One region of the Pectobacterium parvum genome, then DNA from elsewhere that is predicted to be linked to it. Evidence: predicted binding sites of a transcription regulator. Region 1 holds the regulator's gene; each other region holds the start of a gene.
What was found. Region 1 encodes PurR, which represses purine synthesis genes. Its sites were predicted from a motif close to CANGCAAACGTTTGCNTG; they were not measured.
Positions count from the first base shown of each region.

Region 1 (10,990 bases):
CATTCTGGTAAACCGGACGGCGTTTCTACCGTCCGGTTTTCTCTTTTCTGTCAGCACACGATTTTCTGTCAACACACAATGCTGTTAGCGCGCAACGCGCAATCCACCTTCGACCCCATCCGTGCTGAACACGACCTGCCAGAGCTGAAGGTTTCTTGCTCTGAAAGCCCCTGCACAAAAGTTAAGATAGTAGCTGAACATCCGGCGGAAGCGGGCCGTATAGCGTGTGGAAAGCGGTGGCCAGTTCTGCTGAAAGCGAGCGTGCCAGGCCATTAATGTACGATCGTAATCAGCACCGAAATTGTGCCAGTCTTCCATTACCAAATAAGGCTCACTCGCCTGTGCAATATGCTGTATGGAGGGAATACAGCCGTTGGGGAATATGTATTTATGAATCCAGGGATCGATGTGCGGGTTAGTCTTATTGGCCCCGATGGTATGTAGCAGAAACAGCCCGTCGGGTTTTAGATTACGCAGAACGACGCGGAAGTAGTTGTCATAGTTGCGCGGCCCGACGTGTTCAAACATGCCAACTGACACCACGCGATCGAATTGCCGCTCGAGATCGCGATAATCCTGCAATTCAATGATGACGTTCAGATCCTGACAACGTCGCTGTGCCAACATCTGCTGTTCTCTGGAAATAGTGACGCCGTAAACTGACACGCCGTAGTGGCGTGCCGCGAACTCGGCAAGCCCGCCCCAACCACAGCCGATATCCAACAGCGTCATTCCTGATTTTAGCTGGAGCTTTTCGCAGATCATGGTGAGTTTATCTTCCTGCGCCTGTTCCAGCGTTTGCGCCTGTTTCCAATAAGCGCAGGAGTATTGCATGTAAGGATCTAGCATCAGGGTAAAGAGATCATTACCTAAATCGTAATGCGCTTTACCGACAACCTGAGCGCGTCGGCGGGATTGCAAATTCGTGATGCGGGAGAGGGCAACGCGCGTCAGGTTGTGGAGGCGGCGGGGCAGTTGAGTATCCAGCCCTGCGCGCAGAACGCGATGGGAAAACATATCCAGCCGTTCACACTCCCACCATTCGTCCATGTAGCTTTCTCCCAGCCCCAGCGATCCCTCACGCAGGATACGCTTAAAGAAATTGGGGTTGGTCACGCGGATGTCAAAAGGGCGAGTGCCGTTGATGGTGATATTCGCGGCGGCCAGCATGCCCTGCACGATGTGGAACCAAGGCGCGGTATCAGGATCCCATTCTTCTGTATAAGGTAAACCCATCATGTCTCCTTAACTTTTCACATGCAAAAGTATCGTAAAACACACCAGGACAACACTTATCGCAGCCGAGGTATCGGCTGTCACCAGAGAAAATGAAACACGGTATTAAATTTAGAACTGCTTCAGCCAGCATACAAGAGAATTGGCTGAAGCAGAGAGGGGAAGCAGCAGGAATAAGAAAATCGTCTGTACAGAATGGCTACGGCTAGCGGCGATAGTCGAGGTAGGGGCCGTCTGCAACCGAGCGGCGCTCAATCAGCGTCGGATGCACTTCAATGACGTGCGCATCTTCCCGCTTACTAGTAATGCGATCCAGTAGCATAGCGAACGCAGATTGACCCAGACGCTCCTTTGGCTGATGGATGGTGGTCAGCGCAGGCGTAAAGAAACGCGCGTGGCGCACGTTGTCATAACCGATCACCGAAATATCCTGCGGTACGCGCAGACCCAGTTCATCTGCCGCACAGATAGCCCCCATCGCCATGATATCGCCACCGCAGAATACGGCTGTAGGTCGCTGTTTCTGTGCGAGGATCTGATGCATGGCTTTGTAGCCGGATTCCGGTTCAAAATCACCCCGAACCACCCATTCGTCACGCACGGTGATGTCGGCTTCCTTCAATGCTTTCAAAAAGCCGAGGTAGCGTCCGCTGCCGGTGTTGCGTTCTTGAGTACCGGGGATGGCGCCGATATCTCGGTGGCCACGTTCAATCAGGTAACGACCTGCCATATAACCGCCTTCAAAGGCGTTATCGATAATCGTATCGGTAAAATCGCTGTGCATCTGTCCCCAGTCCATCACGACCATCGGAATGCTGCGATAGTCTTCCAGCATACCTAATAACTCGGGCGGATATTCGGCACACATCACCAACAGGCCGTCGACGCGTTTTTGCGCCAACATGGAAAGATAGGCGCGCTGCTTGCCGATGTCGTTATGCGAATTACACAGCACCAGCGTGTAGCCTTTGGCGTAGCAGCTGTTTTCAACGGCTTCAATGATCTCGGCGAAATAGGGGGCTTCGCTGGAAGTGGCCAGCAAGCCGATAGATTTAGTGTGATTAACTTTGAGGCTGCGGGCGACGGCGCTGGGTGAATAGTGCAATTCTTTGATTGCTGCCCTGACGGCTGCCTTAGTCTCTTCGGCGACGAAACGTGTTTTATTGATCACGTGCGATACGGTTGTGGTGGAAACGCCAGCACGTTTTGCCACATCTTTAATCGTTGCCATCTAAAAATGACTCCTGAACTTACCTGTTACAGACGTAAGTATATTGTTAATCGTTTGCCTACGTTTAATGTTCTTCTTCTAAGCTAAAAAACAGGATTTCAGAAGGAGAATGCCGAATGTTATACCGAAGGGATCTGGGTTGACGTTTTTCGACTGATACGCAGCGCTTTCATAAACAGCGGATTGTGTCCGATTTATCATGAAAGTGAAAGGGCTAATTTATACTATTAGTGATGCATTCGTCCGAGATTTTTCGCTACAATTATGAAAGAATCGTAATAACCCTATTATTTGTAGCTTTAACTACCTAAGCGGGTTCGGCTGTGAATGGTGGTGTCTTTTCAGATGAAGCTTTCAGATAAAATTTGTTCGTTAATAAGGAGTAATTTATGGATACAGATCTGAAGATGTCTTTGCTAACAACCGTTGGCTCGTTGGCTGTGATCATCGCGTTTAGTTTTATTGCGGTGATGAACTAACCGAAGGGTGCCTCTGGGCGGGTTAGATATTCAGACACGTTGATGATGCCATAACGTGTCTGGATCGTTTTCTTCACATTGCTTTTCTTTACTACGTACAACCTGTCTCTTAACGAATCGTCTGCGGCGTCACCACGCGACGTGCGCCAACGTAGTGCTCCTGCCAATAATCTTCACTCAGCTTGCTGATACGAATATCTGAGCCTGTACGCGGCGACTGAATAAATTTCCCTTCACCCAGATAAACCCCGACGTGATCGGCTGCGCCACGATTATTGATGCGGAAGAAGACCAGATCGCCACTTTCCAGCTCACTCTTTTTAATCGGAGCAGCATCACGCAGGTGATACATTTCGTTTGCGGTGCGTGGAATTTGGATCTTAACGACATCTTTGTAGGCGTAATAAACCAGTCCGCTACAGTCGAATCCGGTAAAAGGAGAGGAGCCGCCCCAGTGGTAAGGTTTGCCTATCTGACTCATCAACTTATTCATTGCGGTCGTTTTGGCATGCTGATAGCGTTTTTTATGCGCAGCGCTTAGCGCCATTCCTTTTTCTGTCGGCGCTGGATTTTTATCCGCTTTCCCCTTGAGTGCGGTCTTCTTCAGTCCGGTTTTGACTCTGGCTTGGGCGGTTGTTTGCTTCTCTTCTTCAGGCTTCAGCTTTTTAAGATTTTTTTTCACTAGCGCGGGCGTGCTGCTTTGCGTTCGTGACGGCTTTTTCTCTGTCACTTTGCTCGCGGTGCGGGATTTGGTTTTATTGCTGACGGCGGTAGATTCTGGTTTTTTGCTTTTGATCGGCGTCGGGGATTTAGCATTACCCTTTGTTTGGCGGCTTTTCTTATTCGTTTCTGCCACGGCGCTTTTCTTCGGCGCAGAATGCGGGGTATGCGGCGCAGCCTGAACGATGTTCAGGGATAGATTATTGAAAAATAATATAAAAAGAGTAATAAATAAGCGCATATTAACAGTGACCGAACATAATCCTTAACTCGCTCAATCCTCACAGTATTCCTGAAAACGGCGTCATAAAAAAGTGGGCACGGTCGCTTTATTCATACAGAATAGTGAAAAAACGTTAATAGTTATTTTTTCGATTGATTTATCAGCGTTTTCTGGCGCTGATTTCATCAATGACGAAGGCCTTCAGGAAAAAAAATAACCCTACAAAAAATGGCGTTTTTTTGTAGCTAGTGGCATCGGTACAATATCACTGAGTCAATGTCGCTGTCGTAGCACCTCTGACGGCGGCTCATGGCTAGCGTTTTGGACGTTAGCCATCCTATAGAATTAAGGAAGCAAGAAGATGACGACACCGACAATTGAAAAAATTCAGCGCCAAATTGCTGAAAACCCGATTCTGCTGTACATGAAAGGCTCCCCGAAATTGCCAAGCTGCGGCTTTTCTGCACAGACGGTTCAGGCGTTATCTGCCTGTGGCGAACGTTTTGCGTATGTTGATATTTTGCAGAACCCAGACATTCGTGCTGAACTGCCGAAATACGCAAACTGGCCGACATTCCCACAGCTGTGGGTTGACGGTGAGCTGGTTGGCGGTTGTGATATCGTGGTAGAAATGTTTCAGCGCGGTGAACTGCAACCGCTGATCAAAGAAACGGCAGATAAATATAAAGCGCAGCAGGCCGATCAAGAGTAATGCTTTCGTCTGGCGTAATGACGATGTCAAATGTTGTTACGAGGCGAGCGTAAATTCTTCCAACGGGTGCCTTTATGGCACCCGTTTTTTGATCTCAGCCTTTTCAGTCTTTGGCTGACGCGTCTTCCAGCGAATTTTCTTCCAGTGCAATCGGCCATCCGCCCAGACGTTTCCAGCGGTTAACCAACTCACAGAACAGCAATGCGGTCTGGTTGGTGTCATACAGCGCAGAGTGTGCCTGGCTGGAATCAAACGCGATACCGGCGGTAATACAAGCTTTAGCAAGAACCGTTTGGCCTAACACCAGCCCGCTAAGTGCTGCGGTATCGAAAGTGGCGAAAGGATGGAACGGATTACGTTTCAGGCTACAGCGCTCGGCTGCTGCGGCCATAAAGCTATGATCGAATGTGGCATTATGCGCCACGATAATCGCGCGGTTACAGCCTTGATCTTTGATCCCTTTACGCACGACTTTGAAAATTTCATGCAGCGCATCATATTCGCTCACCGCGCCACGCAGTGGGTTGGTGGGGTCAATGCCATTAAACGCTAGTGCAGCGGGTTCCAGAATCGCACCCTCAAATGGCTCGACATGAAAATGTAGTGTTTCATCTGGCTGTAACCAACCGTCTTGATCCATTTTTAATGTTACCGCCGCAACTTCCAGCAAGGCATCGGTTTTCGCATTAAATCCGGCGGTTTCAACATCGATCACTACCGGGTAAAACCCACGAAAACGGCCGCTCAGGGCGTTCAGATCACTTTTATCAGCCATTTTTCTCTTAATTGTTAGCAAAACGCAGCGCGCATTATTGCAAATTTTGGCCGGAGATGCAGCATGCCCGTTGCTGTTTCAAAAGGCGGAGATAGCAGAAAAAGGGAGGGAGAACAGGTGCCGATGCAGCACCTGTAGAATGCGGGGGGATTAGTGACCGATGCCGTTACCGGCGTGGGCGTTCTCGATCAATTCGATTTTATAACCGTCTGGATCTTCGATGAACGCGATCACGGTAGTACCGCCTTTGACCGGGCCCGCTTCGCGCGTTACATTGCCACCCGCTTTGCGGATACGCTCACAAGTTGCGGCAACATCGTCAACGCCCAGCGCGATATGACCGTAGGCGTTGCCCAAATCATAGCTGTCGACGCCCCAGTTGTAGGTCAGTTCGATAACTGCACCTTCGCTCTCTTCAGTATAACCGACGAAAGCTAACGTGTATTTGTATTCGGTATTCTCGCTGGTACGCAGCACGCGCATTCCCAAAATTTGGGTATAGAAATCAATAGAGCGTTGTAAATCGGCAACACGCAGCATGGTATGAAGTAAACGCATAGTATCCTCGTTAAAAAGCGCAACGTATAAGAAAGTATAGCGTTGTGGCGCTATCGAGTCTAAGCCATTCGGATGATGCTAAAAATGCGGCACTGCGATAAGGTTTGTGTTAAAACGTATTGTAAGAAAGGATTAATGGTGTACTGGGTTGATATAGACGCGCCTTATGTGTAAAAAATAGCCAGTGGTTACAATTATTATTTACGTGGTTGTCTATTTAGGCTTGCCAGCACTAAAGAATGAGGTTTCAATAAAGAGAATTTTAGCGGGGGGATAAGGGTGCCAGAGCAACTTGAACTCTTTGCTATCCTTAACCCATGTCGTGGTATTTGTCAGACCGATGAACGCGGAGGTTGCTTTCGTAACCGTAATGAACGTTTCAGCTGGGATAAAATGAGTGATATGCAGAAACAGAATATACTGCGCCTGTGCCAGCAGAGAATGAAACGGTTACAGCATTCGGATAGAGCTGATATACCTGCAGAATTTAGTCAGCTACCGTTTTTTTAGATGTTTTTTTAAGCTTTTTATTTACGCGGGAATTCTCTTAAGAAATGCTGATATGTTCGCTTAAATGAAATAAACGGGAGAGCATTTTTAAAAGTTATCTATTTGATAATAGCTGCCTTCCGCGAAGGATATATTTCATACAATAATAAAACCATTTTGTATTTTTTATAAATCAGAGTTGATTGCCATCCAGGGATATAATTTAGCGTGCTAACAATAAGGAAAGATGATGGAACTGCCATTAGGATCTGATTTAGCTCGTCTTGTGCGTGTATGGCGTGCACTGGTCGATCATCGTTTAAAACCGCTCGAACTCACCCAAACGCATTGGGTTACGTTGCATAATATATACCATTTGCCACCAGGACAGTCGCAAATTCAACTGGCTAAAGCGATAGGTATTGAACAACCTTCATTGGTTCGAACGCTGGATCAGCTTGAAGAAAAAGGGTTAATTACTCGCCACGTTTGTGAGCACGATCGCCGAGCAAAACGTATTATGTTGACTGAATCAGCCGAGCCGATCATACAGGCTGTCACTGATGTAATTAGTCATACACGTAATGAAGTATTATTTGGAATTACGTCTGAGCAGGTTGATGAATTAGCGCTGTTGGTTGCACGTCTTGAGAAAAATATATTGGCATTGCATGAAAGCCAAGCGTAGCTGGATTGGATGGGGCTATTTGACGCATAGAGAGAATTAGATTCCAGTAATTTGAATTATGGCGAATATATCGATATCTATTATTGGTCATTCATTCTGGGAGTTGATTATTCGTTGTGACGATCGCCGCAGAGAGTGGCGATCGTCACACAGCATCAGCGTGGGGAAACGGTGATGCTGCGACCATTGCTGGCTATAGCAACGCGTTGACCCGTGCTGAATTTAGTGTCGCCTTGTTTTTGTACTACCATAATGGTACTGCCGTCATCGCGACGGATTTCCAGTTCTACACCCTGTGTGCGGTTCAGTGCGCTCGTTGCGCTTTGACCCGCTACCCCACCCGCTACTGCACCGGCTGCTGTCGCCAGACTACGACCAGTACCACCGCCAACCGTATTGCCCAAGAAACCTCCCAGTACGGCGCCGCCTAGCGCACCGATCACGTTAGAATCTTCTCCCGCTTGAATTTGAACTGGGCGCATAGAAACAATCGTACCGTAGGTCACGGTCTGCACTTGTTTAGCTTCAGACGCACTGTAAACATCACCTGAAAGTGTACTGGTATTAGCACAACCAGCCAGCGTGATACCTGCAAGGGTAACCACAAGTAAACGCTTCATCATATATAAACTCCTTAATAGCGAATATGTCGGGCTGGCTCAGCCAGAGCCGACGCAGTGTTATACCCATAAATTATGGTCTGGCTCAGTGTAGCATGCCACTCTTTTTACTCTTTTTTTCAGAATTAATAGTGTGCTTAAATTGCGCATAAACAGAAGAGTAAATAGTACGAGAAAGGGCTTTTTTTGTAGCAAGTTTTATCAAAAAACCTCATCCGGTTAAAACCTAGCTCGTGTGGCAAAAATACAAAAAATTTAATAATTCAGCGTGTTAACGTGCTATTTTTATTCTCGACGTAACGGTTGTTATCGGTGTTCTCTTTTTATCCCACAGGGGCAAAGGCTACATAATGAGATCAGGCAGATATATTGGCGTAATGTCCGGCACCAGCCTGGATGGTGTGGATGTTGTGCTAGCCGCGATTGACGAACATACGGTTGCTCAGCAGGCCAGCTACTGTCACCCGATACCGCAGGATATCAAGATGGCCATCCTGGGGATGTGTCAGGGGCAGGCGGTGACGCTGTCGGCGCTGGGGCAGTTGGATACGCGTCTGGGCATCTTGTTTGCCGAAGCGGTGCTGACGCTGCTTAAAGAGACGGAATTGAGGGCTCAGGATATTACCGCGATTGGTTGCCACGGGCAGACGGTCTGGCATGAGCCCACGGGCGATGCGCCTTGTACGTTGCAGATCGGCGATAATAACCGCGTTGCTGCCTTGACTGGCATCACGACCGTAGGGGATTTTCGCCGCCGCGATTTGGCTTATGGCGGGCAGGGCGCGCCGCTGGTGCCATCGTTCCACCATGCGTTGCTATTGCATCCTGTCGAACGACGTATCGTACTCAACATCGGTGGCATCGCCAATCTGTCGCTGTTGGTGCCGGGTGCGCCCGTGCGTGGTTACGACACGGGTCCCGGAAATATGCTGCTGGATGCTTGGATCTGGCGGCACTGCGCGCAGCCGTATGATAAAGATGCCGTGTGGGCGATGAGCGGTCAGGTGAATCCGCTATTGCTACGTCGAATGCTGAGCGATCCTTATTTTGCGTTACGGGCACCGAAAAGCACTGGGCGTGAGTATTTCAATCTGGGCTGGCTGGAAAGAATGCTGGCTGGCCTGCCGCCGATCGCGCCGCAGGATGTTCAGGCGACGCTGGCTGAGTTAACGGTTGTGAGCATTGCTGAACAGGCGCTATTGGTTGGTGGATGCGAACGCTTACTGGTTTGTGGCGGTGGCGCGCGTAATCCGCTCATCATGGCGCGTCTCTCGGCGCTGCTGCCGGGTATCGAAGTCAGCCCGACGGATGAGTGCGGCGTGAGTGGCGATGATATGGAAGCGCTGGCGTTTGCTTGGCTGGCTTCTCGCACGCTATCAGGGCTGCCGGGCAATCTGCCGTCCGTCACGGGGGCGAGTCAGGAAACGGTGTTAGGCGCGATTTATCCGGTTAACGCGGATTAATCAGATTTTGCCGAGAGGTTCATGGTTATCCTCTTGTTAAACTTAAATGAGCGGCAGCGCCAGTTGCCGCCATCGACAAGAATGACAGGGGAAAAAAATGAAACGATTACTGACAGGGACAGCGTTGATTCTGCTGAGCGGATGCAGCTATTTTAGTCATAAACAGACGGTGGAAACGCTGCACTATCAATGCGGCACAATGCCGCTAACCGTGACGCTACAGCAGGGCGGTGAAGCGACTCCACAGGTGAGTTTCCTGCTGGACGGTGAACGTCTCACGCTCCCCCAAGTGGTGTCCGCTTCTGGTGTCAGATACAGCAATGACACCTACACATTCTGGAGCAAAGGCGATCGTGCATTTATCCAGCGGGGTGAACGAGTTATCATAGACGACTGCGTGTTGGCTCCGATGTAACTGACGCCGCATGCTAGTGGTGTCGCTGCTGATTGCGATTTTTCGGGTACGGGAGCAAAATGGGATTTTCGCCCGCTTCTGGCCCGACATTGCGACAGCAGGATATTATGACTCAGGAACGCTCCCCTTCTGACGGTTCTCCTCTTATTCAACCCGCCGATATTGCCGACATCCGCCGTGAATACACGCGTGGTGGGCTTCGCCGTAGCGATCTTCCCGCGAACCCGCTGGATTTATTTGAACGCTGGCTGAAGCAGGCCTGCGATGCAAAACTGGCCGATCCTACCGCGATGTCCGTCGCGACCGTGGATGAGCACGGGCAGCCTTACCAGCGTATCGTTTTGTTGAAACACTATGATGAGAAAGGCATGGTGTTTTATACCAACATGGGCAGCCGCAAAACCCATCATCTGGAAAACAATCCGCGCATCAGCCTGCTGTTCCCTTGGCATATGTTAGAGCGGCAGGTCATGGTGCTGGGTCGCGTAGAGAAGCTGCCAGCGCTTGAGGTGCTGAAGTATTTCCACAGCCGTCCGAAAGACAGCCAGATTGGCGCGTGGGTATCAAAGCAGTCCAGCCGGATTTCAGCGCGCGGCGTGCTGGAAAGCAAATTTTTGGAATTGAAGCAAAAATTCCAGAATGGCGAGGTGCCTTTGCCGAGTTTTTGGGGGGGCTTCCGCGTCGTTATCGATTCTGTCGAGTTTTGGCAGGGCGGCGAACACCGCCTGCATGACCGCTTTTTCTACCAGCGGCAGGACGAAGGCTGGCAGATTGATCGTTTAGCGCCTTAATCGCGAAATATCCGTGTTAAACGCTGGCGCTCCTATCATCAGCACTTTATCCTATGAAGTTTCGCGTTGACTGGGCATTGCGCGGCGATATGGCGTTCATAGCCTGTTGCATAAAGTCATGCAGCAGCGAAATCATCATGCGACAGCAGACAGGTATGCTGTGCATCTCTCACGGCGTTGTGCGTAAACCCAACGGGAACGTAACGGCCTATTTTTATAAAAATGGAGTTATCGATGGCGAGTAGTAACCTGATTAAACAATTGCAAGAGCGGGGCTTGATTGCCCAGGTGACGGATGAGGAAGCGTTAGCAGAGCGGCTGGCGCAAGGGCCAATTGCACTGTATTGCGGTTTTGATCCCACCGCCGACAGCTTGCATTTGGGGCATCTGGTGCCGCTGCTCTGCCTGAAACGCTTCCAGCTATCTGGCCACAAGCCGGTTGCGCTGGTTGGCGGTGCCACGGGGCTGATCGGTGACCCAAGCTTTAAAGCTACAGAACGTAAGCTGAACACGGCTGAAACTGTGGGTGAGTGGGTAGAGAAAATTCGTCGTCAGGTTTCCCCATTCCTGGATTTTGACTGTGGTAACAA
Region 1 covers NZ_CP087392.1:2,656,011-2,667,000, reverse strand. The annotation lists gene cfa (cyclopropane fatty acyl phospholipid synthase) at 85-1,236, opposite strand; gene purR (HTH-type transcriptional repressor PurR) at 1,442-2,467, opposite strand; gene cydH (cytochrome bd-I oxidase subunit CydH) at 2,857-2,946, shown strand; gene LOZ86_RS12020 (C40 family peptidase) at 3,056-3,907, opposite strand; gene LOZ86_RS12015 (Grx4 family monothiol glutaredoxin) at 4,251-4,601, shown strand; gene rnt (ribonuclease T) at 4,705-5,376, opposite strand; gene gloA (lactoylglutathione lyase) at 5,527-5,934, opposite strand; gene LOZ86_RS12000 (DUF1289 domain-containing protein) at 6,214-6,444, shown strand; gene slyA (transcriptional regulator SlyA) at 6,674-7,111, shown strand; gene LOZ86_RS11990 (outer membrane lipoprotein) at 7,267-7,734, opposite strand; gene anmK (anhydro-N-acetylmuramic acid kinase) at 8,082-9,194, shown strand; gene LOZ86_RS11980 (MliC family protein) at 9,292-9,609, shown strand; gene pdxH (pyridoxamine 5'-phosphate oxidase) at 9,717-10,400, shown strand; gene tyrS (tyrosine--tRNA ligase) at 10,635-10,990, shown strand, end outside.

Region 2 (10,990 bases), 610 kb from region 1:
TATGGACGTACTCGCCATTCTGCTTTCCGATGGTCGAATTTTGTATGGCCGCCCTTACGACGATTCGTACGTCAACCGTAATGTGTCAAACGGCCCGCTGTTTGCAGAACACCTGAAGCAGTCCGAAAGCGGTACAGTCACGTTTGTCTCCACGCTCGATCATATCGAACGCATCTACGGCTATACGCGCCTGAAGCGCTACCCTATCGTCATTGCCGCAGGTTACGAGCTCAATCTGGTACTCGATAAATGGAGAACGGATAGTCTGGTCTACGGTGCCATTACCTTAATTCTGCTGTTCACGATTATCCTGCTCGGCCTGATCGTGCTGAGACAGATTCGTATAAATTTGAAAAATCAGATCGATTTAACCATCGTGCGCGATGAACTGACGTCGGTTAACCACACGCTGCAAACGCTGGCGCTGTTCGATGGCCTGACGGGCTTAGCCAACCGCCGCCAGTTCGATATTTTCCTGCAACAAACCCTATTGCAGGCGGCGGAGAAGCGGCAGTGTATCGCGCTGATCATGATCGACGTCGACGCTTTCAAGAAATATAACGACCACTATGGGCATGTGGCAGGCGATGACTGTCTGCGTAAGATTGGTAACCTCCTGAGCAATATGCTGCGGCGTAACGAGGATTTGGTCGCACGCTATGGCGGTGAGGAGTTCGCTATCATCATCACCGAGACGGATAAACAAAGCGCCGCCGCGTTGGCTCAGCGTGCGCTGGATTTGGTACGCGCGGAAAAAATTCCTCATGAAATGACGCTGTTCCCAGAAAAAATCGTCACCATTAGCGCTGGTGTCTACGTGTTCTGCGCCGGTAGCCCGCCACCCGCGGCGTCGTCCGTTATCGATATCGCCGATGCCGCGCTGTATCGCGCCAAACATGGCGGTAAAAACCGTATCAAGGTGAGTGAATAGCGAGAGTAATCGGATCATATACCCTAAATAATTCGAGTTTCAGGCAGGCGGCAAGCGAGGGACAAATTCGTCGGGAACGAATTTGACCAGCCAACGGCTGGCCTCCGGTGAGAGACAGGATGTCTCTCATTTCATCCCGATGAGCTTACTCAAGTAAGTGATTCGGGTGACAAATCTGCCGGGAGCAGATTTGAACGCTGCTTGCAGCGGCCCTTTAGGGCGAGGCCCACGACGGGCCGAGTATTTAAGCGAAGCCAACGCACATGCAACTTGAAGTATGACGGGTATAGAAACAATTAATGTTGATGCAATACCTGACAGCACGCGCAGCTTCTGACAAAATAGCGGCCATCTCCCCCCTATTTCAAATTGATGGGTCTCTTCTCAGATGGCAGCAAAGATTATTGATGGTAAAACGATTGCGCAGCAGGTCAAAGACGAAGTTGCCGCACGAGTCACGCAGCGTTTGGCAGAAGGAAAACGCGCACCTGGCCTAGCTGTTGTGCTGGTCGGCGAGAATCCGGCGTCACAGATTTATGTCACCAGCAAGCGCAAGGTGTGTGAAGAAGTCGGCTTTATTTCCCGCTCTTATGATTTGCCCATCACCACACCGGAATCTGAGCTGTTGGCACTTATCGACGAGCTCAACGCCGACCAGACGATTGACGGTATTCTGGTTCAGCTTCCGCTGCCGGAAGGCATCGATAACACCAAGGTGATTGAACGCATCGCGCCAAGTAAAGATGTCGATGGCTTCCATCCTTACAACGTGGGTCGTCTGTGCCAGCGTGCCCCCATGCTGCGTGCCTGTACGCCACGCGGCATCATCACGCTGTTGGAGCGTTATAATATCGACACCTTCGGGCTGAATGCCGTTGTCGTCGGCGCATCCAATATTGTTGGCCGCCCGATGAGTCTGGAACTGCTGCTGGCTGGCTGCACCACGACCGTCACACACCGCTTCACCAAAAATCTGCGTCACCATATTGAAAACGCCGATCTACTGGTTGTCGCCGTGGGTAAACCAGGCTTCATCCCCGGCGAATGGATTAAACCGGGCGCGATTGTGCTGGACGTGGGTATCAACCGTCTGGAAAGCGGTAAAGTGGTCGGCGATGTGGAATTTGAAACGGCGCAGGAAAGAGCGTCTTACATCAGCCCCGTACCGGGCGGCGTCGGCCCAATGACCGTTGCCACACTGATTCAAAACACGCTACAGGCGTGCGAAGAGTATCATGACCACGCCGAATAATTGGCGAGTCAAACACGAATAAGCAGGAATTTATGGCAACCTTTAATCTTGAAAAGCATCCGCACGTTGAACTGTGCGATCTCTTGAAACTGCTGGGCTGGAGTGAAAGTGGCGCAGCAGCCAAACTGTCTATCGCCGCAGGCGACGTGACCGTTGACGGCCAGACGGAAACACGCAAGCGCTGCAAAATCGTTGCTGGGCAAACCGTTCAGTTCAACGGCGAGACAGTAAAAGTCGCCGAGTAACCTTTACTGCATTGATCACAGCGAAAAAAAAGCCCGCAATGTTATTCTTGCGGGCTTTTTATTTACTGAAAGCGTGTTACAGGAAGAAAGCGTTACTTACGGCGCCAGATCGTTCCCTGCGGGCCATCCTCCAGCACGATCCCCATTTCATTCAAACGATCGCGAGCCTGATCCGCCAGCGCCCAGTCTTTCGCCGCACGCGCATCTTTACGCTGCTGGATTAACGCTTCGATTTCTTTCACTTCCTCGTCATCCACCTGCGCGCCATTTTGCAGGAACTGTTCAGGATCCTGCTCCAACAGACCCAGCACGCCGGACAGTTTACGCAGTGCCGATGCCAGTTGGTTCGCCGCCTGCACGTCTTCCGTTTTCAGGCGGTTAACTTCACGCGCCATATCAAACAGCACCGAGTAGGCTTCCGGCGTGTTGAAATCGTCGTCCATCGCTTCGCGGAAACGGGCTTCAAACTCGTCACCGCCGTGCGCCGCAACGCTAGCATCCATTCCGCGCAACGCGATATACAAACGTTCCAATGCCGATCGCGCCTGTTTCAGGTTGTCTTCGCTGTAGTTCAACTGGCTACGGTAGTGGCCTGACATCAGGAAGTAACGCACGGTTTCTGGGTCGTAATACGCCAGCACGTCGCGTACGGTGAAAAAGTTATTTAGCGACTTTGACATCTTTTCGCGGTCAACCATCACCATGCCGGAGTGCATCCAGTAATTCACATACGAGCCGTCATGTGCACAACTGGACTGCGCGATCTCGTTTTCGTGGTGCGGGAACATCAAATCTGAGCCGCCGCCGTGAATATCAAAATGCGTGCCCAGCTGTTTGCAGTTCATGGCAGAACATTCGATATGCCAGCCAGGGCGCCCTTCTCCCCACGGAGAGGACCAGTGTGGTTCACCCGGCTTGGACATTTTCCACAGCACGAAATCCATCGGGTTACGCTTCACTTCGGTAATTTCAACGCGCGCGCCAGCCTGCAACTGATCCAGATCCTGACGAGACAGCACGCCGTAGCCCGGTGCGGTATCAACGGAGAACATCACATCACCATTACTCGCGACATAGGCGTGGCGACGGGCGATCAGCGCTTCCACCATTTCGATGATGTCGGCAATATGGTGTGTCGCACGCGGTTCGGCATCCGGGCGCAGAATATTCAACGCATCAAAATCGGCGTGCATCTCTGCGATCATACGGGTCGTCAGTTGGTCGCTGGTTTCCCCATTTTCGATCGCACGTTTAATAATTTTGTCGTCAATATCGGTGACATTACGCACATATTTCAGTGAATATCCCAGATACCGCAAATACCGCGCCACCACATCAAACGCCACGAAAGTACGCCCGTGACCGATATGACACAGGTCATAAACGGTGATGCCACACACATACATTCCCACCTGACCGGCGTGGATAGGTTTAAATTCCTCTTTTTGGCGACTCAGCGTATTAAAAATCTTTAGCATCAGGACGTTCCAGTGTTTTTATAAAAAATGGTTTTCACAAAAAAATGGTTTTCACAAAGCATTGCGTTCACACGATAGGTCAATCACCGTCGCAGGTAGCGCCAGTAACATCAATGCATTCAGGGTTTACACCCCAACGGCGTATTGAAACCTGAACCCTATTGTATTGCAAGGTTAAGAAGAGGGAATAAGCGAGAAAGGATAAAAATGAAATGGCCCGGATTTCCGGGCCATTTCATACAATCGACGTTGCTGACGAAAAAACGTTCAGCTAACAAAAAACAATTAGCGCCAGCGCGGATTCGACATCACAGAATATTTTCCGCTACCAAGCAGGGCAATCGCGATACCCGCGAAGAAGAACACCGCCGTACCTTCAACACCCCAAGCGCCGGTTTTGGCCAGCGTAACGAAACCACCAGCGTTAACCAGTAACGTCGCTACCACCATCGTGAAGGAGAAAATCAGCGCAGAAGGACGTGTGAAAATGCCGAGAATCATCAGGATCGGAGTGATGACTTCTCCGACATAGACACCGTAGCCAACAAAAGCAGGGAGCCCTGCGGAGGTCAGCATGCCTTCAATGGCACCGATTCCACCGTGCACCTTGTGCCAACCATGAAACAGCATCAGAACGCTGAAAGATACGCGCAAAAACAGTTTGCCAAAATCCGGTTTGTCTAATAAACGATTAACACTATCCAGAATACCCAGCATAGTTCACCTATCTCTTTAGAGTTATTTATGAAGAATAAGAATTACTCTCAGATTAATCTGAGCTGTAAGAAAAGAACACGTTGATTACGCAAAACATTGATCTGGGGCAACAAAAATATCATTCAAATTAATTAACTGTCATTTGATATTTTGATCAATTTATTTGTTTTTAAAAGTCCCTATTGCCTGATTAACACCTTATTGCGCACTATTCTTAAGCGCACATATTATTTGATGCCTACCAAAATCAGAGTAGTAAACCTTTTTATACGATTTTCTCATCTATCCAACCGCCAACAGCGGTGCGGTAAGCGCGAAGTACTGACTCAATCGACCAGTTATGCTATAACAGCGCTCTTATCACTAAGGCTATCTAGGGTTCATTATTATGATTACGCTTCATACCAACCACGGCGATATCGTTATTAATACGTTTGCAGACAAGGCGCCGGTTACCGTAGAAAATTTCCTGAACTACTGCCGCGGCGGTTTTTATGACAACACGATTTTTCACCGCGTGATTAATGGTTTTATGATTCAGGGCGGCGGTTTCGCTCCCGGCATGGATCAGAAAGAAACCAATGCGACAATCAAAAATGAAGCCAATAACGGTCTGAAAAATACCCGTGGCACGCTGGCGATGGCGCGTACCAACGATCCGCACTCGGCAACTGCCCAGTTCTTTATCAACCTCGTTGATAACGATTTCCTGAACTTCCGTTCAGAGCGTGCCGATGGTTGGGGCTACTGTGTATTCGCTGAAGTCACCGAAGGCATGGACGTTGTTGATAAAATCAAAGGCGTTGCTACCGGCCGCAGCGGCATGCATCAGGACGTACCGAAAGAAGACGTGGTGATTACCCACGTAACGATCAGCGAATAATTCGACCTGCATGGCAACGCTGTTCATTGCCGATCTGCATTTAAGTGTTCATGAACCGGCGATTACCGCCGGTTTTCTGCGTTTTTTACGCCATGACGCGATCCATGCCGATGCGCTGTACATACTTGGCGACCTGTTCGACGCCTGGATAGGTGACGACGATCCTCAGCCGCTGCATGCGACTGTCGCCACGGAACTGTATGCCTTACATCAGCGCGGCATTCCCTGCTATTTCGTGCACGGTAACCGTGATTTCCTGATCGGTAAGCGTTTCGCCAAACAAAGCGGAATGACGCTGCTGCCGACGGAAACGGTGCTCGACCTCTACGGTCAGAAGATCCTCATTCTGCATGGCGATACCCTGTGCACTGACGATCGGCATTACCAGCAATTCCGCCGTCGGGTACACAACCCGTTCATTCAGCGACTCTTCCTGCTATTGCCGCTGTCATTACGGATGAAAATTGCGGCGAAGATGCGGGCAACCAGCCAGCATGAAAACCAGAAAAAGTCGCAGCAGATTATGGATGTCAATCACGACGCCGTACTGGAACGCTTGCGGCATTATCAGGTGGAGACGATGATCCACGGCCACACGCATCGCCCAGCCATTCATCAGGTCGATCTCGGCGAATCTTCTGGTCGTCGCGCCGTTCTCGGCGCCTGGCATGAAGAAGGGTCGATGATTAAGGTCACGCCACAAAATATCGAACTGATTTCCTTCCCATTTTAATGCGTTTCCTGACATTGACTTAACGGTCTCTCGCCTTACTCCCCCAGCATTTCCGCATACGCAACCGTTTTCCTCGCCATAATGGCGTGATATGCTCTACGCCCTCAACGCCAGACCCTCCCTGTCTGGCCGACGCGAACGCGTCACGAACACGTACAATTACAGGTACAACTACAGGAGCGTTACAGGCATGTCATCCAACGTTGCCCCGGCTAAAATTGCCATCGTCATGGGTTCAAAGAGTGACTGGGCCACCATGCAGTTTGCTGCGGAAATCCTCACCACGCTGAACATTCCTTTTCACACCGAAGTCGTTTCGGCACACCGGACGCCGGATAAGCTGTTCAGCTTTGCTGAGCAAGCGGCACAGAACGGTTTTGATGTGATTATCGCGGGCGCAGGCGGCGCAGCACACCTGCCGGGTATGCTGGCAGCAAAAACGCTGGTTCCCGTGCTTGGCGTGCCGGTACAAAGCTCAACGCTGAGCGGTGTAGACAGCCTGTATTCCATCGTCCAAATGCCTCGCGGTATTCCGGTTGGCACGTTGGCCATTGGCAAAGCGGGCGCAGCGAATGCCGCTCTGCTGGCCGCACAAATTCTCGCCCTGCATGACAATGGCATCGCCACCCGCCTGGCAGACTGGCGTCAGGCGCAAACCGATGATGTGCTCTCTCATCCCGATCCGCGGGAGGAGGCATGAAACCGGTCTGCGTATTAGGCAATGGTCAGTTAGGCAGAATGCTGCGTCAGGCTGGCGAACCGCTAGGCATTGCGGTTTACCCAGTGGGACTGGATGCAGAACCGGAGTCGGTTCCATTTCATAACAGTGTCATTACCGCCGAGATCGAACGCTGGCCGGAAACCGCCCTCACCCGCGAGTTGGCCGAGCACACGGCGTTTGCAAACCGTGATATTTTCCCGCGTCTGGCCGATCGCCTGACGCAAAAGCAGCTGCTGGATTCGCTGAATCTGGCAACCGCCCCGTGGCAACTGCTGGCTAGCGCCGATGAATGGCCACACGTCTTCACTTCATTGGGTGAATTAGCGATCGTTAAACGTCGCGTCGGCGGTTACGACGGTCGTGGACAGTGGCGCTTGCGCGATGGCGAACAGCACACGCTGCCCGCTGACTGCTACGGCGAATGCATCGTTGAGCAAGGCATTAACTTTTCTGGCGAAGTCTCGCTGGTGGGTGCCCGCAATACGCACGGCAAATGTGTGTTCTACCCGCTCACTCATAACCTGCATCAGGACGGCATTCTGCGCACCAGCGTGGCCTTCCCTCAACCCGATCCGCAGTTGCAGCAGCAGGCCGAACAGATGCTGTCCGCAATAATGAATGCGCTGGGTTATGTGGGCGTGATGGCGATGGAATGCTTTATTGTCGGCGACCACCTGCTCATTAACGAACTGGCTCCGCGCGTACACAATAGCGGACACTGGACGCAAAATGGCGCGTCAATCAGCCAATTTGAGCTGCACCTGCGCGCAATTCTGGATCTGCCACTGCCGGTACCGGTTGTCGAAACACCGTCGGTGATGGTCAACCTGATCGGCACTGATGTGAATATCGACTGGCTGGCGCTGCCGCTGGTCCATCTGCACTGGTATGAGAAAGAGGTTCGTCCCGGCCGAAAAGTTGGACACCTCAACCTACCGTCCTCGGATACCGCACAGTTGCAACGCACACTGCAATCGCTAGTGCCTCTATTACCAGAGGAATACCACAGCGGCCTAGCGTGGGCAGAAGAGAAACTCACCGCCTGACAGATTGCAACCGTCACCTGACAGATCGCTGTCCTGCTAGGTGACGCTGCGATGCCATACGAAAAAATGAGGTGTCACACTCAGCATTCATTTTTAAAGGCTACTATATTTCTTCAAAAAACTAACCTATCTTTTCTTCTCAGTTTATTTAGATAGTAAACATGACATAAACGAAATTGAATTTAATATTTATATAATCGTTTTTTGTTTATTCTCTATCCCTGACAGAGAAAAAAAGCATCAATAAAGATGCCGTTAAAAAAATTAAAATTAAAGTATCAAATTTGATATTTTAATTTACAGTAAAATTTATTAAAATATTCCTCGTCAATTCATTTATGTGATCGCCTCAATATTATTCGCTGACCACCACGATATAGAATGCCGTCACAAAACAGTGTTGACCTACTGACATAATTAGCAACATGTCTCGTTCATTTTTTAAACTCCGTAACGGCAGCTTGCCGATACTGTATTTTTTATAATCCACACCATGTGGCAATACTCTTGTAACGGGGTATTACTGTATTAACCGAGGAGAGCAGTATATGAGCACCATTCAAGATAGCAGCCAAGTGTTAGAACAGGCTTCAGGATGGCGTAAAAGCGATACCGTCTGGATGCTGGGCCTCTATGGCACGGCCATCGGCGCTGGCGTGTTATTCTTACCTATCAATGCCGGTATTGGTGGATTAATTCCTTTAATTATCATGGCACTGATTGCCTTCCCAATGACATATTATTCTCACCGTGCATTATGCCGATTTGTATTATCCGGCAAGAACGGTGGCGAAGATATTACCGAAGTTGTTGAAGAACATTTCGGCGTTGGTGCGGGTAAATTAATCACTTTACTTTATTTTTTCGCTATTTATCCAATCCTGTTAGTTTATAGCGTCGCCATCACCAATACGGTAGATAGCTTTATTACTCACCAATTGCATTTACCTTCTCCGCCACGTGCCCTGCTGTCATTAATATTGATTATTGGGCTAATGTTTATTGTTCGCTTCGGTGAAGCAATGATCGTTAAGGCAATGAGCATTCTGGTTTATCCTTTTGTTTTCGTACTGATGTTGCTGGCGCTTTATTTAATTCCGAACTGGAACACCTCTGTTTTTGAAAACATTTCTCTGAGTTCCAGCGTCACGGGCAACGGTCTGTTGACGACATTATGGCTGGCTATTCCGGTGATGGTTTTCTCCTTCAACCACTCGCCGATCATCTCCTCCTTTGCCGTTGCCAAACGTAAAGAGTATGGCGATGACGCAGAGAAAAAATGCTCACGCATTCTATCCTACAGCACCATCATGATGGTGCTGACCGTGATGTTCTTCGTCTTCAGCTGCGTACTGAGCCTTTCTCCAGTTGAGCTGATGGAAGCGAAAACACAGAACATTTCTATTCTGTCCTATCTGGCGAACCACTTTAACAACCCGGTCATTGGCTACATAGCTCCGATTATTGCCACCATCGCGATCTCTAAATCGTTCCTGGGTCATTATCTGGGTGCAGGCGAAGGTTTTAACGGCATGATCGTGAAATCCCTGCGCAGCAGAGGCAAAACCATTTCTCACACCAAATTGAACCGCTTCACTGCGTTGTTCATGCTGATCACCACCTGGATTGTTGCAACGCTGAACCCAAGCATTCTCGGCATGATCGAAACGTTGGGCGGCCCGATTATCGCGTGCCTGCTGTTCCTGATGCCGATGTACGCTATCCAGAAAGTCCCAGCGATGAAGAAATACAGCGGCCACATCAGCAACGTCTTTGTCACCCTGATGGGACTGATCTCTATTTCCGCCATTGTTTACAGCCTGCGCGATCTGCTGTAAGCCCCACCCTAATTTAACGCCAGCACGTTGTTTTCTAGTCATACCCTAAATAATTCGAGTTGCAGGCAGGCGGCAACCGCACCACAAATTCGTCGGAAACGAATTGTGACCAGCCGCTGGCGGGCCTCCGGTGAGAGACAGGATGTCTCTCATTTCATCCCCAGGAGCTTACACAAGTAAGTGACTGGGGTGAGTGAGGACAAATCGGCTTAGCTGATTTGAACGCCGCTTTCGGCGGCCCTTCAGGGCAAGGCTCAGAGATGAGCCGAGTATTGCCAACGCATACGCGGCTTGAAGTATGACGGGTATCCGGCGTTTTTTTTCAAGGAAATCGCTATGGTCAGCGTATTTGATATCTTCAAAATCGGCATCGGTCCGTCTAGTTCTCATACCGTCGGCCCAATGAAAGCGGGCAAAATGTTCACCGATGATCTGGTGAACCGCACGCTTATTTCATCGGTGACATCCATCGTCGTTGATATTTACGGCTCACTCTCCCTGACAGGAAAAGGGCACCATACCGATATCGCCATCATTATGGGGCTCGCAGGTAACCTGCCAGATAGCGTAAACATCAATAGTATTCCGGCGTTTATTCAACAGGTGAAAGACACTCAGCGCCTGCCGATGCTCAACGGTCAGTATGAGGTCAACTTCCCGCTAGAATCCTCCTTGCGTTTCCAGCAGGAAAACCTGCCGCTGCATGAAAACGGCATGACCATTCGCGCCTATAACCAGCAAGAGTTGGTCTATAGCAAAACGTATTACTCCATCGGGGGCGGATTCGTCGTCGATCAGGAAAACTTCGGCAAACCCAATCTGGCTGAGGAAAGCGCGCCCTACCCGTTCTTTTCTGCCCAGAAATTACTCCAACACTGTCACGATCACTGCCTGTCTTTATCTGCCATCGTCCTGAAAAACGAGATTGCGATGCATGGTCGGGAAGCGCTTGAGCACTATTTTGCCGACGTATGGAAAACCATGCAGGACTGCATGCATCGCGGCATGAATACGGAAGGCGTGTTGCCCGGCCCATTACGCGTTCCCCGCCGGGCATCAGCACTGCATCGCCTGCTGTTTATCAACGATCGTTTTTCTAACGACCCGATGGATGCGATGGACTGGGTGAACATGTTCGCGATGGCC
Region 2 covers NZ_CP087392.1:3,262,805-3,273,794, forward strand. The annotation lists gene LOZ86_RS14680 (sensor domain-containing diguanylate cyclase) at 1-931, shown strand, start outside; gene folD (bifunctional methylenetetrahydrofolate dehydrogenase/methenyltetrahydrofolate cyclohydrolase FolD) at 1,320-2,183, shown strand; gene ybcJ (ribosome-associated protein YbcJ) at 2,216-2,428, shown strand; gene cysS (cysteine--tRNA ligase) at 2,521-3,906, opposite strand; gene LOZ86_RS14700 (DoxX family protein) at 4,192-4,623, opposite strand; gene ppiB (peptidylprolyl isomerase B) at 5,012-5,506, shown strand; gene lpxH (UDP-2,3-diacylglucosamine diphosphatase) at 5,517-6,239, shown strand; gene purE (5-(carboxyamino)imidazole ribonucleotide mutase) at 6,430-6,939, shown strand; gene purK (5-(carboxyamino)imidazole ribonucleotide synthase) at 6,936-8,006, shown strand; gene LOZ86_RS14725 (HAAAP family serine/threonine permease) at 8,555-9,844, shown strand; gene LOZ86_RS14730 (L-serine ammonia-lyase) at 10,181-10,990, shown strand, end outside.
Region 2: a site for PurR is predicted at 6,297-6,314, ahead of purE (5-(carboxyamino)imidazole ribonucleotide mutase). Genes of this name have one in related genera too.

Region 3 (10,990 bases), 2.2 Mb from region 1:
CACCTACCATCAGCGTGCCTTCTCCCGAAGTTACGGCACCATTTTGCCTAGTTCCTTCACCCGAGTTCTCTCAAGCGCCTGAGTATTCTCTACCTGACCACCTGTGTCGGTTTGGGGTACGATTTAATGTTACCTGGAGCTTAGAGGCTTTTCCTGGAAGCGTAGCATCGGTTACTTCATCACCGTAGTGACTCGTCATCACGCCTCAGTGTTAATGATGACCCGGATTTACCAAAGTCATCCACCTTCACGCTTAAACCGGGACAACCGTCGCCCGGATAACCTAGCTTTCTCCGTCCCCCCTTCGCAGTAACACCAAGTACAGGAATATTAACCTGTTTCCCATCGACTACGCTTTTCAGCCTCGCCTTAGGGGTCGACTCACCCTGCCCCGATTAACGTTGGACAGGAACCCTTGGTCTTCCGGCGTGCGGGTTTTTCACCCGCATTATCGTTACTTATGTCAGCATTCGCACTTCTGATACCTCCAGCAGCCCTCACAGGCCACCTTCGACGGCTTACAGAACGCTCCCCTACCCAACAACACCTAAGTGTCGCTGCCGCAGCTTCGGTGCATGGTTTAGCCCCGTTACATCTTCCGCGCAGGCCGACTCGACCAGTGAGCTATTACGCTTTCTTTAAATGATGGCTGCTTCTAAGCCAACATCCTGGCTGTCTGTGCCTTCCCACATCGTTTCCCACTTAACCATGACTTTGGGACCTTAGCTGGCGGTCTGGGTTGTTTCCCTCTTCACGACGAACGTTAGCACCCGCCGTGTGTCTCCCGTGATAACATTCTTCGGTATTCGTAGTTTGCATCGGGTTGGTAAGTCGGGATGACCCCCTAGCCGAAACAGTGCTCTACCCCCGAAGATGAATTCACGAGGCGCTACCTAAATAGCTTTCGGGGAGAACCAGCTATCTCCCGGTTTGATTGGCCTTTCACCCCCAGCCACAAGTCATCCGCTAATTTTTCAACATTAGTCGGTTCGGTCCTCCAGTTAGTGTTACCCAACCTTCAACCTGCCCATGGCTAGATCACCGGGTTTCGGGTCTATACCCTGCAACTTAACGCCCAGTTAAGACTCGGTTTCCCTACGGCTCCCCTATACGGTTAACCTTGCTACAGAATATAAGTCGCTGACCCATTATACAAAAGGTACGCAGTCACCCTGATTAATCAAGGCTCCCACTGCTTGTACGTACACGGTTTCAGGTTCTATTTCACTCCCCTCGCCGGGGTTCTTTTCGCCTTTCCCTCACGGTACTGGTTCACTATCGGTCAGTCAGGAGTATTTAGCCTTGGAGGATGGTCCCCACATATTCAGACAGGATGTCACGTGTCCCGCCCTACTCATCGAACTCACAATCTGTGCATTTTTGTGTACGGGACTATCACCCTTTACTGTGCGACTTTCCAGACGCTTCCACTAACACACAAACTGATTCAGGTTCTGGGCTCCTCCCCGTTCGCTCGCCGCTACTAGGGGAATCTCGGTTGATTTCTTTTCCTCGGGGTACTGAGATGTTTCAGTTCCCCCGGTTCGCCTCATTACGCTATGTATTCACGTAATGATAGTGTGTCGAAACACACTGGGTTTCCCCATTCGGGTATCGTCGGGTATAACGCTTCATATCAGCTTACCGACGCTTATCGCAGATTAGCACGCCCTTCATCGCCTCTGACTGCCTAGGCATCCACCGTGTACGCTTAGTCGCTTAACCTCACAACCCGAAGGTGTCTTTGATTAATCAAAGTCACTGTCGTGCTGCGATTATTTGAGAGACTCATTGACACACTGACACGCCATTCATACCCGTAGGCATCAATGCATGTTCAGCTGTCATGTTTCAATTTTCAGCTTGTTCCAGATTGTTAAAGAGCAATATCGTAAACATGACTCCGAAGAATCATCTTTAAGATATTCGTGATAATGTCTTTCACTCATTATCGGATTGGCGTCCCCAAGGGGATTCGAACCCCTGTTACAGCCGTGAAAGGGCAGTGTCCTAGGCCTCTAGACGATGGTGACACGAAAAATCCGTACCGGATCATAAACCCGGCACTTTCGCGTCAGTATGAGTCTACACTCATGACATCAACAGGTGCGCTTGCTCAGTATTTTCATCAGACAATCTGTGTGAGCACTTCACTTAACACACATCTTTTTTGGTAAGGAGGTGATCCAACCGCAGGTTCCCCTACGGTTACCTTGTTACGACTTCACCCCAGTCATGAATCACAAAGTGGTAAGCGCCCTCCCGAAGGTTAAGCTACCTACTTCTTTTGCAACCCACTCCCATGGTGTGACGGGCGGTGTGTACAAGGCCCGGGAACGTATTCACCGTAGCATTCTGATCTACGATTACTAGCGATTCCGACTTCATGGAGTCGAGTTGCAGACTCCAATCCGGACTACGACGTACTTTATGAGGTCCGCTTACTCTCGCGAGGTCGCTTCTCTTTGTATACGCCATTGTAGCACGTGTGTAGCCCTACTCGTAAGGGCCATGATGACTTGACGTCATCCCCACCTTCCTCCGGTTTATCACCGGCAGTCTCCTTTGAGTTCCCGACCGAATCGCTGGCAACAAAGGATAAGGGTTGCGCTCGTTGCGGGACTTAACCCAACATTTCACAACACGAGCTGACGACAGCCATGCAGCACCTGTCTCAGAGTTCCCGAAGGCACTAAGCTATCTCTAGCAAATTCTCTGGATGTCAAGAGTAGGTAAGGTTCTTCGCGTTGCATCGAATTAAACCACATGCTCCACCGCTTGTGCGGGCCCCCGTCAATTCATTTGAGTTTTAACCTTGCGGCCGTACTCCCCAGGCGGTCGACTTAACGCGTTAGCTCCGGAAGCCACGCCTCAAGGGCACAACCTCCAAGTCGACATCGTTTACAGCGTGGACTACCAGGGTATCTAATCCTGTTTGCTCCCCACGCTTTCGCACCTGAGCGTCAGTCTTTGTCCAGGGGGCCGCCTTCGCCACCGGTATTCCTCCAGATCTCTACGCATTTCACCGCTACACCTGGAATTCTACCCCCCTCTACAAGACTCTAGCCTGTCAGTTTTGAATGCAGTTCCCAGGTTAAGCCCGGGGATTTCACATCCAACTTAACAGACCGCCTGCGTGCGCTTTACGCCCAGTCATTCCGATTAACGCTTGCACCCTCCGTATTACCGCGGCTGCTGGCACGGAGTTAGCCGGTGCTTCTTCTGCGGGTAACGTCAATCGATAAGGTTATTAACCTTACCGCCTTCCTCCCCGCTGAAAGTGCTTTACAACCCGAAGGCCTTCTTCACACACGCGGCATGGCTGCATCAGGCTTGCGCCCATTGTGCAATATTCCCCACTGCTGCCTCCCGTAGGAGTCTGGACCGTGTCTCAGTTCCAGTGTGGCTGGTCATCCTCTCAGACCAGCTAGGGATCGTCGCCTAGGTGAGCCATTACCTCACCTACTAGCTAATCCCATCTGGGCACATCTGATGGCGAGAGGCCCGAAGGTCCCCCTCTTTGCTCTTGCGAGGTTATGCGGTATTAGCTACCGTTTCCAGTAGTTATCCCCCTCCATCAGGCAGTTTCCCAGACATTACTCACCCGTCCGCCGCTCGTCACCCAGAGAGCAAGCTCTCCTGTGCTACCGCTCGACTTGCATGTGTTAGGCCTGCCGCCAGCGTTCAATCTGAGCCATGATCAAACTCTTCAATTTAAGATTTGTTTGATTTGCTTCTACTCGAGAAGCGATGCTCAAAGAATTAGCAACTGTTCATTCGTAATGAATTTTACTGTTGTTCACTCTTCAAGACTTTTTATATCGTTAAGATACGGTCTTGTGAGTGCCCACACAGATTGTCTGATTAAATTGTTAAAGAGCAGTGCCACTTCATCGGTGGCGCGGGGTGCATATATTATGCTTTTCCGCTGTGAAGTCAAGTCATTACTGATTGCTTCGTTGAATCTTTTTGCTGTCACCACAACCGCGTGTCGCTGTTGCCGTGTCAGTGGATGCGCATTATAGGGACTTCTCGTCAGGCCGCAATAGGTGTTTTAAAGAAAAATGACTGTTTGCTGCATTCCACAGCAAAACCCCGCTTTATACCTATTTTTGCACAAACTTATCCACAGAAAGCATTCTATTCAAAAATTGACGAGCATCACGCAAACGTTTTCGCTACAATTCACCCCGTTCAAAATCGTCGTATTTTTGCGAACGCTAACTGAATATTTCTCTTTATTCCGCAATTATGGCTCTGACAAAGACGATATTCACATACCGTTCTTTACTGACTACCCAAATCCAGGGGATAACATCATCATGCAACAACGCCGTCCAATTCGCCGCGCTCTGCTCAGCGTTTCTGACAAAGCAGGTATTGTCGAATTTGCTCAAGCTCTGTCCCAACGTGGCGTCGAGCTCCTTTCAACTGGTGGAACCGCCCGTTTGCTGGCTGACGCTGGCTTAGCGGTGACTGAAGTCTCTGACTACACCGGCTTCCCAGAAATGATGGATGGGCGAGTGAAGACCCTGCACCCGAAAGTACACGGCGGCATTCTGGGACGACGCGATCAAGATGATGCGATAATGACGCAGCACGACATCAAACCCATTGATATCGTCGTTGTGAATCTGTATCCGTTTGCTCAGACCGTCGCTCGTGAGAACTGCACATTAGAAGATGCGGTTGAGAATATCGATATCGGTGGGCCAACGATGGTTCGCTCCGCCGCCAAGAACCATAAAGATGTGGCTATCGTGGTCAAGAGTAGCGACTACAGTGCCATCATTAATGAAATCGACGCCAACGAAGGTTCACTGACCTACGAAACCCGTTTCGATTTAGCGATCAAAGCCTTCGAACACACTGCAGCTTACGACAGTATGATTGCCAACTACTTTGGTGCACTGGTTCCGCCTTACCACGGTGATACCGATAAGCCATCGGGCCACTTCCCCCGCACGTTGAACCTGAACTACATCAAAAAGCAGGACATGCGCTACGGCGAAAACAGCCATCAGCAAGCTGCCTTCTATATAGAAGAGAATATTCACGAGGCCTCTGTCGCTACCTCAACACAGTTACAAGGCAAAGCACTGTCTTATAACAACATCGCCGATACCGATGCGGCGCTAGAATGTGTGAAAGAATTTGCCGAACCGGCCTGCGTTATCGTTAAACATGCGAATCCGTGCGGTGTAGCAATTGGCGACTCAATTCTTGATGCTTACGAGCGCGCCTATAAAACCGACCCAACATCTGCATTCGGCGGCATTATCGCTTTCAACCGCGAGCTGGATGAAGAGACGGCGCAGGCCATCATTAGCCGCCAGTTTGTCGAAGTCATTATTGCCCCATCTGCCAGCGAGGCCGCATTGAAGGTGACCGCAGCCAAACAGAACGTACGCGTCCTGACTAGCGGTAGCTGGCAACAACGCGCTCCTGGGCTGGACTTCAAACGCGTCAACGGCGGTTTGCTGGTTCAGGATCGCGATCTGGGCATGGTCGATGCGTCTCAGTTGCGTGTCGTGACCGAACGCCAGCCGAGCGAGCAGGAATTACGTGATGCCCTTTTCTGCTGGAAAGTGGCTAAGTTCGTTAAATCCAATGCGATTGTGTACGCACGCGACAACATGACCATCGGGATAGGTGCTGGCCAGATGAGCCGCGTTTACTCAGCGAAAATCGCCGGTATCAAAGCGAGCGATGAAGGGCTAGAAGTAAAAGGTTCTGCTATGGCGTCTGATGCGTTCTTCCCATTCCGTGATGGTATTGATGCCGCTGCGGCCGTTGGCATTACCTGCGTGATCCAACCGGGCGGGTCGATTCGTGATGATGAAGTCATTGCTGCCGCCAACGAACACGGCATTGCGATGATCTTTACCGACATGCGCCATTTCCGCCATTAATTCTGGAGCTGACCGAAATGAACATTTTAGTAATTGGTAATGGCGGACGCGAGCACGCGCTAGCCTGGAAAGCCTCACAGTCACCACTGGCGAAACGTGTTTATGTCGCTCCAGGCAACGCGGGCACCGCGCTTGAGCCAGCGCTGACCAACGTCGATATCGCCGCCACGGATATTCCAGCGTTAGTCGCGTTTGCCCAAGAAAACCACATCGATTTAACCATCGTTGGCCCGGAAACACCGTTAGTTATCGGTGTTGCCGATGCATTTCAGAGCGCAGGTCTAAAAATATTTGGCCCAACGCAGGGCGCTGCACAGTTAGAAGGCTCTAAAGCCTTTACTAAAGATTTTCTGGCACGCCACAATATTCCATCAGCGGAATACCAGAACTTCACCGAAGTTGAACCCGCGCTGGCCTATGTACGCAGCAAAGGCGCACCGATCGTCATCAAGGCCGACGGATTAGCCGCTGGTAAAGGCGTGATTGTCGCCATGACGTTGCAAGAAGCAGAGAACGCCATTCAGGATATGCTGGCGGGAAATGCATTCGGCGATGCCGGACACCGTATCGTGGTGGAAGAGTTCCTTGATGGCGAAGAAGCCAGCTTCATCGTTATGGTGGATGGCAAGAATGTGCTGCCGATGGCAACCAGCCAGGATCATAAACGCGTTGGGGATAAAGATACTGGCCCGAATACCGGTGGTATGGGCGCTTATTCACCGGCTCCGGTCGTGACCGATGAAATCCACCAGCGCGTGATGGACCAGGTGATTTGGCCAACCGTCAACGGCATGGCCGCAGAGGGAAATACCTACGTCGGTTTCCTGTATGCCGGTCTGATGATTTCTGCCGATGGCCTGCCAAAAGTGATCGAATTCAACTGCCGCTTTGGCGATCCAGAAACACAGCCAATTATGCTGCGCCTGCGCTCCGATCTGGTAGAACTGTGTCTGGCGGCCTGTGACGGTACGCTGGATCAGAAAGATTCCGTCTGGGATGAACGTCCGTCTCTGGGCGTGGTATTGGCAGCAGGCGGTTATCCGGCTGGCTACAATACAGGCGATGTCATTTCTGGTTTACCGCAGCAGGATGCCGAGGATGGCAAAGTTTTCCATGCTGGTACCAAGTTGAACGGCATTGATGTCGTGACCAACGGCGGCCGTGTACTGTGCGTCACTGCATTAGGCAATACCGTGGCTGAAGCGCAACAACGAGCTTATGAAATAGCAGCGGGTATTCAGTGGCAAGGAGTATTCTGTCGAAAAGACATCGGCTACCGTGCTATTGAGCGCGAGCAAGCCTGATAAGCGATGCGATAACGATTGTCTGATAAATACTGAAGCCCGGAGAAATCCGGGTTTTTTATAGCCAGACTTTTTTGTATACCCTAAATAATTCGAGTTTCAGGAAGGCGGTAAGAGAGGGAATCCCGATGAACTTACTCAGGTAAGTGATTCGGGTGAGTGAACGCAGCCAACGCACATGAAACTTGAAGTATGACGGGTATGGCTACTTAGGTTGCCACTGGCATACATCATCTTCCACCACCAGCAATAACTGCGTCCCTTCTGGCGCTTCCAGCCACGCGACGTTTAGCGGGCGCGTTGCATGCGCTTTTTGCTGCGCGATCCATTCACGCGAGTCATTGTCAAAATCAGGGCGAACCACCGTACCGTCACAAGACTGCACCTGCCCTTCCAGCCATTTTCCTTGCTTTAATCTCACCTTGCCTGCACGCAATACATCGCTCAATTCCAGCATGCGCTTAGCATCAAACTGGTAGAGCGCGATTTCATCATCAGAAACCGATTCACGTCTTTCGGCAAGCTGCCGCTGCATAAAGCTGACGGTTCCATCTTCTGCAAAGCGCAAACGCATATCTTCTTGTTGCGCCCCGAGCTGATTACGCTGTATCTCGCGTAGCTTATCCTGCTGGAACGTATAGCGCGTCACCACCAGAGCATTGCCTTGAAGCGGGTTGTATACGGTGGTCAGCGCCGTCGTATTCTGCGCATCATCCTTGCGCCACAAACGCACAACACCACGATCGGCAACGTAGCCGCTGGCGAAAACGTCCGGCGGTGCGGTGCGGCTACTACAAGCTACCACGGCTATCAGCACGAGGCCTGCGCCACACAAACGTCGTAAAAGCAAAAGGGGCGAAAACGCCCCTCTGCTTAAACTTTTAACCGGCATGGGCTTATTTAACAGCGTCTTTCAGAGCCTTGCCAGAAACAAACGCTGGCACGTTGGCAGCAGCAATTTTGATTTCTTTACCGGTTTGTGGGTTGCGGCCAGTGCGCTCATTACGATGGTTCACTTTAAACGTACCAAAACCAACTAATTGTACTGCATCACCTTCTTTCAGAGACTCGGTAATTGCCGCCAAAGTTGATTCCAGAGCTGCTTTAGCCTGTGCTTTTGACAGATCAGCTTTGTCCGCAATTACATCAATCAGTTGAGTCTTATTCATAAGTTATCCTTACAGTGTGTTTATCGCTTGCTAAGCATCGAGTGCGACGGATATGCCCTTTCCCGTTTCAGGGTGTAATAGCACTCTCCTGCATACACGCACCGACAGCCACTTTTTTTACGCCCCCCAAATGTAGACCAGACAGGGTGCGAATGTGAAGCCTTAAGACAGGCCATTTCAGGCCTTAAATCACGTTTTATCGCGTTATTGATGCAAATTTATCCCGATGTTACTACTTCCGGCCTCGCGCACATCGGAACGGAGCCCTTTGATCAGCTCAATGTCCCGTTCTTCGCAAGCCGCCAACAGGCGAAAAATCTCCCATTGGATGTCCCATTCTTCTTCAATTGCAGGCAAAACCTTGAGCTCATCGTCGGTCATTTCTTTGCCCGCCTGCGTCATTTCCAGCATGGCAACCGTGCGGATAGACGTTTCGCTAATCGCTATCGCATGTTCCAGCGTTTCACCGCTTAAACGCGAATGAATCAGCTCGCCCAGTGCGATGCAGGCATCAATAGCCGGGTAAACGCCGTAAAGATCGTAATCTTCAGCAGCGGGAACCGCTTCTTCCAGCTTTTCCAACTGGCTATCGAAATTGACCTTCGCATCTTTAACAACCAATGTTTCCCATACCAGATCGAGAATGCGACGGTAAACCATCGCGTCGCCGAATTCTGTTTGACGACAAAACTCGTGGTAATTTGGATACATACGTTCACAAAGACATGCCATGAAAGTGACATGTTGCCAGCTCGTCAGCTTTTCCAGACGTAAATGAATGGGGTTACGTAACATTTTTATGCTCATTAACGGCGACGGACGGCAGTGTACCTGAAATCACAGTGACGCCCTATGCCTGAATTCCTAAAGTTTTACGACAATACGTTAGCGGCTTGCTGCCGTTGCCAACGCACAAACGCGGGACGATTTGATGCGACAGCATCAGCCCAACGAGTCGGCTCCGGTAAACGGTAGCCACGCATACAAGATTGCACCCAGTGCAATGCACTATCCTGACTGACTCGATGCCCCGTCGCCACAAACAGCGGATTACAGCGCGCTTTACTGCGCCATACCCAGCCAATCTGCTCGTCCTTATCCAGTAACGGCTGCTGGCTGCCAACGCCCTCTGCCAACGGCTCAAACCGGCCACAAAGCCGACTTTTCGCCACACCAATCGTCGGAACATCAACTAACAGGCCGAAATGGCTAGCAACGCCGAGGCGACGCGGGTGGGAAATCCCATGCCCATCGACAAACAGCAGATCCGGTTTCTGTTCAAGCAACGCCCACGCAGCGAGTAGCCCGGGGCATTCACGAAACGAAAGAAAACCGGGGATATAAGGCATTGTCGTGCTGATACGCGCAATCTTGTATTCTATCAGTTCCAACGAAGGATAGCGCATTACCGCAATCGCAGCGCGGGTTACTGAGCCTTCTTGCTCAAAGCCAACATCCGCACCCGCGATAAACGCGGGCTGCTCAAAAGGTAAATCGTCGTGCCGAATCACATCAGAAGCGCGGGCCAACTGTTCAGCCCGCAGCCGTTGTGTATCAATCACATCACCTCCTGTCAATCATGCGTGATAAGCGCGGGACAACCGATGCACAGCTTCAACAAACACGCCCGCATGCTCCGGCGGCACATCCTGATGAATGCCGTGACCCAGATTGAAAACATGGCCGTTACCTTGTCCAAACCCAGCCAGGATCGACGCCACTTCCTGCTCGATCCGTGCCGGATCGGCATACAACATAGACGGATCCATGTTTCCCTGCAGGGCGACTTTATCGCCTACGCGACGGCGTGCATCAGCAATATCGCTCGTCCAGTCTAGCCCCAACGCGTCGCAGCCCGTTTCCGCCATCGCCTCCAGCCACTGTCCTCCGCCTTTGGTGAAGAGCGTCACGGGCACACGGCGGCCTTCGTTCTCACGCTGTAAACCGTCAACGATCTTATGCATGTAATGCAGGGAGAACTCTTTGTAGTCGCGTCCGCTCAGCGCGCCGCCCCAGGTATCGAAGACCATCACCGCCTGCGCACCCGCACGAATCTGCGCGTTGAGATAAAGAATGACGCTATCAGCCAGCTTATCCAGCAACAGGTGTAGCGTTTTAGGCTCGGCGAACATCATTTTCTTGATGACGGTAAACGCTTTGCTGCTACCGCCTTCAACCATATAGGTTGCCAGCGTCCACGGGCTGCCCGAGAAGCCGATAAGCGGCACTTCCCCAGCGAGACTTTTACGGATCGTCCGCACCGCGTTCATCACATAACCGAGTTCCTGCTCTGGATCGGGAACCGGCAGGTTAACCACATCGGCATGAGACGTGATCGGAGAATGAAAGCGTGGGCCTTCCCCTGCTCCAAAATAAAGCCCTAGGCCCATGGCATCAGGGATAGTCAGGATATCGGAGAACAGGATCGCCGCATCCAACGCATAGCGCCGTAAAGGTTGTAACGTGACTTCGCAAGCCAGTTCTGCGTTTTTACACAGCGACATAAAATCACCCGCCTGCGCACGCGTTGCCTTATATTCCGGCAGATAGCGCCCCGCCTGACGCATCATCCACACCGGGGTGACATCAACGGGTTGGCGTAATA
Region 3 covers NZ_CP087392.1:461,324-472,313, reverse strand. The annotation lists rRNA gene LOZ86_RS02095 (23S ribosomal RNA) at 1-1,725, opposite strand, end outside; tRNA gene LOZ86_RS02090 (tRNA-Glu) at 1,958-2,033, opposite strand; rRNA gene LOZ86_RS02085 (16S ribosomal RNA) at 2,175-3,716, opposite strand; gene purH (bifunctional phosphoribosylaminoimidazolecarboxamide formyltransferase/IMP cyclohydrolase) at 4,323-5,912, shown strand; gene purD (phosphoribosylamine--glycine ligase) at 5,930-7,216, shown strand; gene LOZ86_RS02070 (DUF1481 domain-containing protein) at 7,422-8,108, opposite strand; gene hupA (nucleoid-associated protein HU-alpha) at 8,113-8,385, opposite strand; gene LOZ86_RS02060 (YjaG family protein) at 8,590-9,180, opposite strand; gene nfi (deoxyribonuclease V) at 9,258-9,947, opposite strand; gene hemE (uroporphyrinogen decarboxylase) at 9,963-10,990, opposite strand, start outside.
Region 3: a site for PurR is predicted at 4,163-4,180, ahead of purH (bifunctional phosphoribosylaminoimidazolecarboxamide formyltransferase/IMP cyclohydrolase). Genes of this name have one in related genera too.